DNA from 3 places in the Bacillus lumedeiriae genome. Region 1 is predicted to be linked to each of the others. Evidence: riboswitches for the same ligand, from Rfam matches in the RefSeq annotation. Region 1 holds a riboswitch; each other region holds the start of a gene.
The links. Region 1 has a riboswitch for cyclic di-GMP ahead of QYG89_RS09890 (anti-repressor SinI family protein). Riboswitches for the same ligand answer to the same signal wherever they lie in the genome.
Positions count from the first base shown of each region.

Region 1 (3,281 bases):
AAGCGATAGAAATTATCCTGTGTTTTGGTTTTAAAAGAATGAGAAATGAGACATTTATTGAAAAATCAGCTGGAGAACCGTCTTTTTCAATTTTTCATAGGCCATCACATTGTCTTCTTGAGGAAGAAGAAACATAAAAAGGAAAACCGATCTTACTGCTCTGTTTGTTGTAGTTATAAAGTAAAAAAGAAGCTTTCGAGCTTCTTTTTTACGATCTGCTCAACGATATTGTTGATAGACACAGTTCAAGAAGAAAAAATCAACCAGAAAGATGAAACAAAGAAGTGCCTCTGACGGGATTCGAACCGGCGCTCTTCCCTGCTAGAGCTACAGAGGCAATTGTTATCTATCATTATATGGAAGGTATAGAGATAAATGCTGGAAGGTTGTTTAATTCATCCTTCATTTAACAAACCTATAAGGAACGCCAATAATTGAGCGGATAGCTCCAGAACTTAATAGAAAATTAACTTTTCCATTTCTCCTCATTGCTAAATGTTTCATAGTCATACTTCGGAACATAATCAAACTCTTCGTCATTTTTCCGCTCATATGATTCGTTAGCAACATATAATAAAGATTCGAACTCCAAATCTTTAGGCATCTCCTCCGGATGTTTCAACACCTCATAATAAAAGTCCCTTCCATTTGCTACAACTACACATCTTGCATATAAGAAGGTATCTACAGAGAAAAACTCTTCCTCATCCACATAAGCATACTCACCAATATTTTTTGCATATTCAATACCATCTAAATTGTAAAGAAATTTTGAAAGAATATCCTCGAAAGCAAATATTTCTTCATCGGACTTTTGGGATAAATAGCCGATAGCTTCCTCTAATACATCTTCATCATCACCTTCACACTCCCAATCAAACATAGCAATGATTTTCCAAAACTCGTTCTCGTCCATTTTTATATCTTGGAGTGTATTAGACATATACGTTCCCTCCTGTTTGATCATTTAGTTAAACTCCTGAAAGAACTACCAATTTACTTCTATCCATTACCCCGCTTGTCTTTTTCAAAGAAAAGAAAACCCTATTGGACACAAGGGAATAGTTCACACCTCCATAAAAAAGGTATAGCATACATACAAATGGAATACCAATTATACAATATATTGTAAGTTAGGAGGAGATGACATGAAAAAAAAGAAGTGGGCAGCAAAGAAGGATAACAAAGGCAATAGTACACTTGTGTTAGGTGAGGTGCCAAAGCTGCTTCCAGAAACAACATTTATATCTCTTACAAGAGGAGAAGGACTGAATTTATTTCAGCTTTTTGTCAACCAGATGTTAACATTAATGGTCATGAATCAAATGAAAAAATCACCAGGGCTCATTTACGCGGAACTACACGGGGAACTAAAGAAAGGGAAAGGGAATGGACAAACTATGACTGTTTGGGATGGGAAAACGATGCCGAAGTTTCGAAACAATGGATCCCACGGATTTGCGATGAAGTTTTTCGGATGGGTCATCCACAGAAAAAATACAAAAACGTATTACTTAACGTTTCCTGCAGATGGTAAAATACCATCCACTATAGAAGCTGCTAATATATTGAAAGAATACGGAAAATTTTACAACGGGGGCAAACTCGCTAGAAAAGCAACACCTCCAAAGAAAGAAGAAATCATCATCCCTTGATCTATCATGATAAATGTATTGCTCTTTATTTTTGGTATTTTTTATTTAGTTAGGTTAATCAAAAAATACTAGTAAAGCGCTTAACCAATTGCTAGGCAAGCTTCTAATGTTGGCCGCATCCGCCACAAGCTGTGACAAAAGATAAAAGGTGAAACAAAAAAGACCTTAGTCAGGTCTTAAAGATTGGCTTAAGAATTCTCTAATTTCATCTACAGTTATACCTAGATCTCGAGCATGAAGTATCAATTCTACCCACTCTTTATCTAACCCATTTTTATCAATTAAAGAACTAAACATGTGTAACCCCCTAAAATATTTAAATTATTTTAGGTAGCTCAGCCATCATAGTAATAGAACCTTAGACCTGAAGCTTTGTGTCCCAATCTTTCGAGAGGTTTACCTTTATCTTTTTAAAACTTTCAATATCATACAAATATTACCATTATTTACTTATATAGTTAATGGGTCCTATTAGGTGTTTTCTTTCAAAGTAAACAATTTTCTTTGAATTTAGTAATGCAAAAGATACACAGTACGCAAATACCATGCAAGAAAATTATTTCCCCCCTTTCCCTTCCTACACAAGTGTGATACTTTCGCAATTTCCCTTTATGTTGGAATAGGCCCAAGAAAAAAGCCATCAACTTTGATGGCTTCAGTTTGTCGACAAGAGGGGTTCAGAAATGTATATTGAATGAATGTCAGTTTAATTAAAATAACGGGACCAATGCTTGGGCGGCCCACTTCCGAGTACAACTCTTCCACCAAGTCATAAATAAAAGAGAAATCAATCGCTGCCTCCATTTTACTAACCAGGTGATTCTCCAGTACAAGCTGATCTAGAACGATCATTTCTAGTTGGTCTCGCTGGATTAGATTGTGTTTCGAAAGCATCTTCATCCCCTCAAGCATTTTATCTATTTATTTTAAAACAGGTAATCATTATACGGCTGCCCTAGCTTTGTAAACCCTGTTGATTGGAATGGAAGGCGCGAAGACTCCTGCGGGATCAGCGGGACAGGTGAGACCCCGCAGGCGCTTTTGCGACGAGGCCGCCCCGCGGAAAGCGAAGCAGCCTGGAATGGAAATCAACAGCCCCCATCCACAAGCAAAATAAAAAGAATGCAGTTCAACTTCAATTTTCATTGAGTTTGCCTACAGTCTGAAGCCATCAACTCTGATGGCTTCCTTCTCCCAGTTAAAGCTTAAACTTCCCTACTAATCCATTCATTTTCTCCGCTAATATAGCCAGCTGTTTTGAACTATCCGCTACTTCTTCCATCGTTGCGCTAGATTGTTGTGCAGAAGCAGCCGTTTGTTCTACGCCTGCTGCAGTTTCTTCGGCAATCGATGCTATTTCTTCAACAAACCCATGCATTTCCTGGGTATTAGCCGCAATATCAGATAAGTTCTCAGATGCCACTTTAATGCTATTCACCATTTCTGTTACTGCAGAACTGATTTTATTGAACGTTTCACCAGTCGTTTTAATTTGAAGAGCTCCTTGTTCTACTTCTATATACCCAGTCTTCAATGATTCAGCAACGACACTCGATTCACTTTGTATGTTTGATACGAACTGTGTAATATCGTTAACCGAAACAGCTACTCCTTCCGCCAGCTTTC
Region 1 is NZ_JAUIYO010000006.1:60,550-63,830, forward strand. Features, by position in the region: gene QYG89_RS09875 (HPP family protein) at 1-34, shown strand, start outside; gene QYG89_RS09880 (DUF4240 domain-containing protein) at 467-943, opposite strand; gene QYG89_RS09885 (hypothetical protein) at 1,149-1,655, shown strand; gene QYG89_RS09890 (anti-repressor SinI family protein) at 1,821-1,952, opposite strand; cyclic di-GMP riboswitch class I at 1,982-2,066, opposite strand; partial or broken gene QYG89_RS09895 (IS5/IS1182 family transposase) at 2,313-2,549, opposite strand; gene QYG89_RS09900 (methyl-accepting chemotaxis protein) at 2,854-3,281, opposite strand, start outside.

Region 2 (3,281 bases), on a different contig from region 1:
AATCAGCTGACAACTGGTTTGAAAATATTAATACGAAGGATGCCTACAGTCAATTATTTGCTGATGGGTCAAGTGATCCGCTATATTAACGGAAATCTGCAAAATTATGCGGCATCCAGAAAGGGGAATTGAATGAAGCAAGTAAAAGATCAATTCAACAGACCGCTGAGAGACATTCGGATTTCCTTGACGGATCAGTGTAATTTCCGCTGCTCTTATTGTATGCCGGCTGAGATTTTTGGCCCAGATTATCCGTTTTTACCGAAAGAGCACTATTTATCCTTTTCAGAGATCATTCGAGTGGTTCAGGCGGTAACAGAACTCGGCGTAGAGAAAGTCCGATTGACCGGCGGCGAGCCGCTGCTGCGGAAAGATCTGCCCGAATTGATTCATGATTTATACACGAAAACAATGATCAAAGACATTGCTCTAACGACAAATGGCGTGCTGCTTCCGAAATATGCGAAAGAGCTGAAAGATGCCGGCTTGCAGCGAGTGAATATTAGCATGGATGCACTTGATGACGACATCTTTAAGAGGATGAACGGACGCTCTGTCAGCGTGAAAACTGTGCTAAAAGGAATCGAAGCGGCGAAGTCGGCGGGCCTTGACATTAAAATAAATATGGTCGTTAAAAAAGGTGTAAATGACGAACAGATTTTGCCGATGGCCGCCTACTTTAAAAATGAAGGCATACCGCTCCGCTTTATTGAATTTATGGATGTCGGAAGTACAAATGGCTGGCAGCTTTCCTCTGTTGTGTCCAAACAAGAAATCGTTGAACGGATCGATCGTCAATTTCCTGTGAAGCCGGTTGATAAAGCATATTATGGTGAAGTAGCGGACCGATATATATACGCGGATGGCAGTGGTGAGTTCGGCGTCATTTCATCCGTGACTGAGTCATTTTGCTCAACATGTACCCGGGCAAGAGTGTCTGCTGACGGCAAGCTATACACGTGTTTGTTTGCGACGAAAGGCCACGATTTAAAGCCAGTGCTTCGTTCTTCCGCTTTAGTAGAAGAAGTGAAAGAGTACATTGCATCCATCTGGCAGCGCCGGACGGATCGTTATTCTGATGAACGGACAGAAGAAACAGCGAAAAAACGGCCAAAAATTGAAATGTCTTATATTGGTGGTTAGTTACAAGGAAGGGAATGGTGTCCATGAGTGAGAGGCAAGTGCATGCTCATAAAAAGCAGGCAGCGAGGCATGTCGCCTGCCAGGTGTTGACAGTCAGTGATACGAGAACAGAAGAAACAGATAAAAGCGGAAGGAAAATTAAAGAATGTTTAACAGCGGCCGGCCATTCCGTTGCACGTTATCACGTTGTTCCCGATGAAAAAGAAAAGATTCAGCAAATCGTTTTACAAGGAATTCAAGACCGGGACATTGATGCTGTCATTATCAACGGCGGAACGGGGATTGCCAGACGTGACGTGACGATTGAAGCAGTCACTCCTTTGTTTGATAAAGAACTGACTGGATTTGGCGAACTTTTTCGCTATCTTAGTTACACAGAAGACATCGGTTCCGCAGCGATGATGTCCCGAGCAGTGGCCGGGGTAGCTGACAAAACGGTGCTGTTCTCGCTTCCAGGTTCTACTGGAGCCGTCACGTTAGCAATGGAAAAATTAGTGCTTCGAGAAATTGGTCACATTGTTGCCGAATTACACAAGGAAAGTTAGAAGCTCTGCCACATTTTTAGATTGACTTATTAGGTCTATCGAACTATGATGGATTGTGTAGGAATATAATGGTTTGTAAGTTACATATTACATGTCTATATAAAAAATTGTATGATGGAAGCGATGAACAGTCATTCGTATGTGGGCACTTGAATGGCTTGGAGCAACTAGTGCAACCGACTCTGCTTTTTAGGGTCGGTTTTTTTATTGAACATAGGGGTAGGAGGAGCAACATGATAAGTAAAGAATCTGAGACGTCTAAATTGCCTATGCATTCGTATTCGCAAGATCGGTTAATGAAGGGAAATGAATCATTTGAAAGTGTATTGAAAGAGTTAACAGATGTCACATATGCACTAGATCAATCTTCTATTGTTGCGATCACGGATCGGCAAGGGAAGATTCTTCACGTAAATGATCAGTTTTGCAAAATTTCCAAATACGAACGGGAAGAGTTAATCGGGCAGGATCATCGGATTTTAAACTCTAATCATCATCCGAAAGGATTTTTCAAACAAATGTGGACGGCGATCGGCTCCGGGGAAATTTGGAGAGGTGAAATTAGAAATAAAGCAAAAGATGGTTCCACTTACTGGGTAGATACAACGATTGTTCCTTTTTTAAATAAAAAGGGGAAGCCCTATCAGTATGTTTCGATCCGCAATGATATTAGTTCTCGTAAACGAATGGAAGAAGAAATAAGAAGGAGCGAGGAAAAGTACCGTTTAATTACAGAGAATTCATCTGATTTGATCTCGGTCATTGACCCGGAAGGAAGTTTCCGATACGTTTCACCTTCCCATGCAGCATGGCTGGGCCATCATCTTTCTGAATTACAGTCCAGTCAATTGTTTCATTGGGTGCATGAAGAAGATCAATCCTCTTTGCGGAATGAAATCGAGCTGTTGTCCGCTAAGAGGAGAACGTCTGCCCGCGTAGAATTTCGTATCCGAACGAGTAAAAATAAATATAAAGACATGGAAACGAGAATCAATCCAGTTTGGGATGAAGAAGGCAAAGTGAAAAAACTCGTGCTCGTCATGCGGGATGTGACGGAGCGGAAAAAATCCGAACGGCTCATTTACCATTTAGCTTACCACGATACATTGACTGATCTGCCGAATCGCCGGTTATTTATGAATCGTTTACAAAAGGAAGTCGATCAGGCAAAACGTTCTTCTTCTCGGCTAGCTGTTATGTTTATCGATTTAGACCGGTTTAAGCACGTGAATGATTCATGGGGACATGAGAGCGGCGATTTTATTCTAACAGAAGCAGCCCAGCGCATTCAGCGGGCTCTTCGTTCCACTGATGTAGTGGCCCGATTAGGCGGAGACGAGTTTACGGTTTTGTTGACGGATGCAGCAAGTACAGAAGAAATTGAGCGGATTGCTCATAGAATCCAGGCGCATTTTCAAGAACCGATTGAGCTTGCTGGTCAGATATATACCCTTACTTGCAGCATCGGAATTGCGCGGTTTCCTGATCACGGAAAAGGAGCGGATGAACTATTAAATAAAGCCGATACTGCCCTTTACGCGGTGAAGGAGCGGGGACGAAATGGATATGCGGTGTTTGAGGCTAGTATGGAAG
Region 2 is NZ_JAUIYO010000017.1:42,663-45,943, forward strand. Features, by position in the region: gene QYG89_RS14945 (molybdenum cofactor guanylyltransferase) at 1-89, shown strand, start outside; gene moaA (GTP 3',8-cyclase MoaA) at 133-1,143, shown strand; gene QYG89_RS14955 (MogA/MoaB family molybdenum cofactor biosynthesis protein) at 1,167-1,688, shown strand; cyclic di-GMP riboswitch class II at 1,796-1,879, shown strand; gene QYG89_RS14960 (sensor domain-containing protein) at 1,922-3,281, shown strand, end outside.
Region 2: it holds a riboswitch for cyclic di-GMP, as region 1 does, so the genes downstream of both, QYG89_RS14960 (sensor domain-containing protein) here and QYG89_RS09890 (anti-repressor SinI family protein) in region 1, are expected to answer to the same signal.

Region 3 (3,281 bases), on a different contig from region 1:
ATGCTGAATATTGATAATTTCATTGGCCCTGATCAAGACCCTGAACCGGAATACAAACCTATTTATTCGATTGATCCAAACTTCGCTGTGAACAGCACCGAATATGAAATTTGGAAGATCGTGAATCAAGAGCGGGCTAAACATGGGGCTGCTCCGCTTAAACTTGCTGTTGATGTCAGCTTTGTCGCCCGTACAAAATCAAAAGATATGCACGACAACGAGTACTTTAACCACACATCACCGATATTCGGAAGCCCATATCAAATGATGAACAGCTTTGGCCTGACCTACACATGGGCTGGAGAAAATATTGCCGCTAATCAATGGGATGCTGAACACGTCATGGAATCATGGATGAACAGCCCCGGGCACCGAAGCAACATTCTAAATCCATCGTATACTGAAATCGGCATCGGCGCCTATAACCGCTACTATACACAGATGTTTCTTACGAGGTAAGTGAGTCCATTGGAAAGCACACCTATTTTTGCAGTGCCTTTTCATCAATAAAAGCGGAAAGAGGGGATACCAGATGGTCAAGCTAAGAAGAAAAGAAAAAAGACGGATAAATAATGAACGTTATTCTATCGGTGATTTTTTTCTCGACCTTCTTCTTTGGGTTCCAGAACTGCTGCTTCTGCCTATTCGATTATTGTTTTTAGGAATCCGACTGATTGTTCGATGGATCGTGGATTTTTTTTAATCAAACGAACGACGAAAATGATTGCACACATTTTTTTCTTTCATTTGCGGCCGGATGATCTGCCTTTCTAGTCTCCCCCTGTCCATTTCCAGAAAAAGAAGAGCGATTCACCTACTTGCGTGATCGCTCTTCTTCCTTATTTTATTTCACTGTAAAATTCATTTTCACTGAATTTTTCAAGTTTGTGCCCGCTGTATCTGAGATTTTTTTGCCGATGTAAAGTGTATACGTTTTACCTGCTTCGTATGGCTGCAGCGGTGAAACGGTGATTGTTTTCGTGGCATCTGAATAGCTGAACGTTGTTTCTACAAGGTTACGCTGTTCATCTAGAACGACAATATCAAGCTCCGACAGTGTGGCGGCATCTAGCTTTTTACTAAATTTGATTCGCCATTCTTTCGTAACTGGTGCATTTTTGACAGGTGTTCTTTCTTCAACGGTCTCATCTTTGTCAATTTCTTCTTTTACTTTATCCTGAATTTGGGTAATTGCTGCCAGTACAGCATCAATGTCCTTATGAAGGGCAGCGATGCGATCATAGCGCTCCTTCAAAGCAGCTTTGTCCGCTCCTCTGGAAGACAAGGAATCCAGCTGCTTTGTGACAGCATTCAATCGGTTATGAAGGGCCTTGAACTTCCCCATGTAGCCCGGGTGCTCTTTTACTTCATTTTCGACTTCATCCTCGTCATCGTCTGCATCTTGATCATCATCTTCTGCTTCCGCTTCTTCTTGATCCCCTGTGTCTGTCAGCTCATTGTCTTCTATTTCTTCAGTCGGTTGTACAGTTTCATTTGTTATTATTTCTTCTGAGCTGGCTTTCGCTTTATTTTCGACAGTTTCACTCACAGGTTGTTCATCCGTTTGAGGCTGCTCTTCTGTTTTTTCACCATCAGTCGTGCTTTCATCTGCTGGCTTTTCTTCTGTCTGCTCTTCAGCGTCCTGTTTATCTTCCGTTTCTGCCCCATCTTCTACTTGATCATCGTCGTTATCTTCAATGTCAGTTAGTTTTGTTTGATACTTGATTAATACTTTTTCAATTTTATCTAACTGTTTGTCAATCGATTGCAGCTGCTTCATCTGACCGTGCTGCTGTTTGTCTTGATGTTTGTCCTGGTGTTTGTTTTGATCCTTTTTGTTTTCCTGCTCTTTCACTTTTGTGCTGTGTGCCGTGTGTGCATCGTCCTTTGGTGATGCGTAGGCAGGACCTGATAACATCATTCCTGCTGCGAGAACCGCGGCGGCCACTGGTGTCATTTTTTTGTACATTCCCTTTTCCTCCTCTTTTTCTTCGGGCAATGGCAGCTGGCTGGCATAGAGTAACACGATCGGGCTGGTTGAAAACAACTATCAATCCCCGGTCTCCTTAGCCCCTATAGCTTTGTGACATCAAATTTCTTTGATTGTACGTTGTCTATATCGGTGAATTCTTAAAAAATTTATAGATTGAAAGTGAAAAATAGGTAGATGGAATTACTTTAATGTCGAAAGGAGCATCGCAAATTTAATTAAGAGAGAGTAATCTCTTTATTTTTCCTTCCCAAGAAATTTACGAAATAAAAACAAAAACTTTTGGACTATCATATATACACAAAACAAGGTCCATAGTATGATAGACGTGTTAAAAATTTTCGCAATTTTGGTTATTTATGGAGGGGTATGATGGGTAGAAGCCAATCAAAAAGAGGCCTAAAGATGGGACATAAGCTGATGATTGCTATGACGGCTTGTTCGCTTCTGATCGTAGCGATCATGGGCACAGTAAGTGTCACGAAAAGCAAGGAGCTTTTAGAAAAATATGCGTTTGAACATGCCAAGCTTTCTGTTGATAATCATTCGAAAAGCTTAAATGTAACGATTGAAAAAATCCAATCATCCGTCGATGGTTTAGCTGTCACAACACTTGCTATGCTGGATGATGTGGAAGCACTTAAAACCGATCCAGCTTATGTCGCATCCTTCCAAGAAAAAGTGCGGCCGATTGCGGATCAGTTTTCTAAACAGACAGAAGGGGCGATGGCTTTTTACATTCGCTTTAACCCTACATACACTGCGCCGACTTCAGGTCTGTTCCACGCGGATACGAACAATGACGGCACAATTGAACAATTAGTTCCGACGGATTTCAGCCAATATGACCCGTCTGATATCGAACACGTTGGCTGGTACTACGTTCCAATGAAGGCGAAAGAGGGCACGTGGCTCGACCCTTACAACAATGAAAATATCAATGTTAAAATGATTAGCTATGTTGTTCCATTGTTTAAAGATGGGGAAGAAATCGGTGTGGTTGGGATGGATATTCGTTTTGATCTTTTTTCCGACGCCGTGGCCAACATGAAAACATCTCCTCATAGTTACGGTGCACTGCTTAATGCAAATCAGCAATTTTTGATTCATCCTACATACACACAGCAAGAAACTTTAGAAAAAGTGAATCATGGACTTTCTGAGCAATTGAAAGGACAAGGTTCTGGTGTGGCCGCTGTAAATGCGGGCAAACAGGAAGAAATTGTTTCCTTTAGCCGACTGGCAAATGGACAATATTTACTGCTGGCTTCTCCAAAAGAAGAAGTATATA
Region 3 is NZ_JAUIYO010000021.1:24,462-27,742, forward strand. Features, by position in the region: gene QYG89_RS15845 (S-layer homology domain-containing protein) at 1-459, shown strand, start outside; gene QYG89_RS15850 (hypothetical protein) at 533-703, shown strand; gene QYG89_RS15855 (Ig-like domain-containing protein) at 845-1,969, opposite strand; cyclic di-GMP riboswitch class I at 1,998-2,120, opposite strand; partial or broken gene QYG89_RS15860 (PDC sensor domain-containing protein) at 2,609-3,281, shown strand, end outside.
Region 3: it holds a riboswitch for cyclic di-GMP, as region 1 does, so the genes downstream of both, QYG89_RS15855 (Ig-like domain-containing protein) here and QYG89_RS09890 (anti-repressor SinI family protein) in region 1, are expected to answer to the same signal.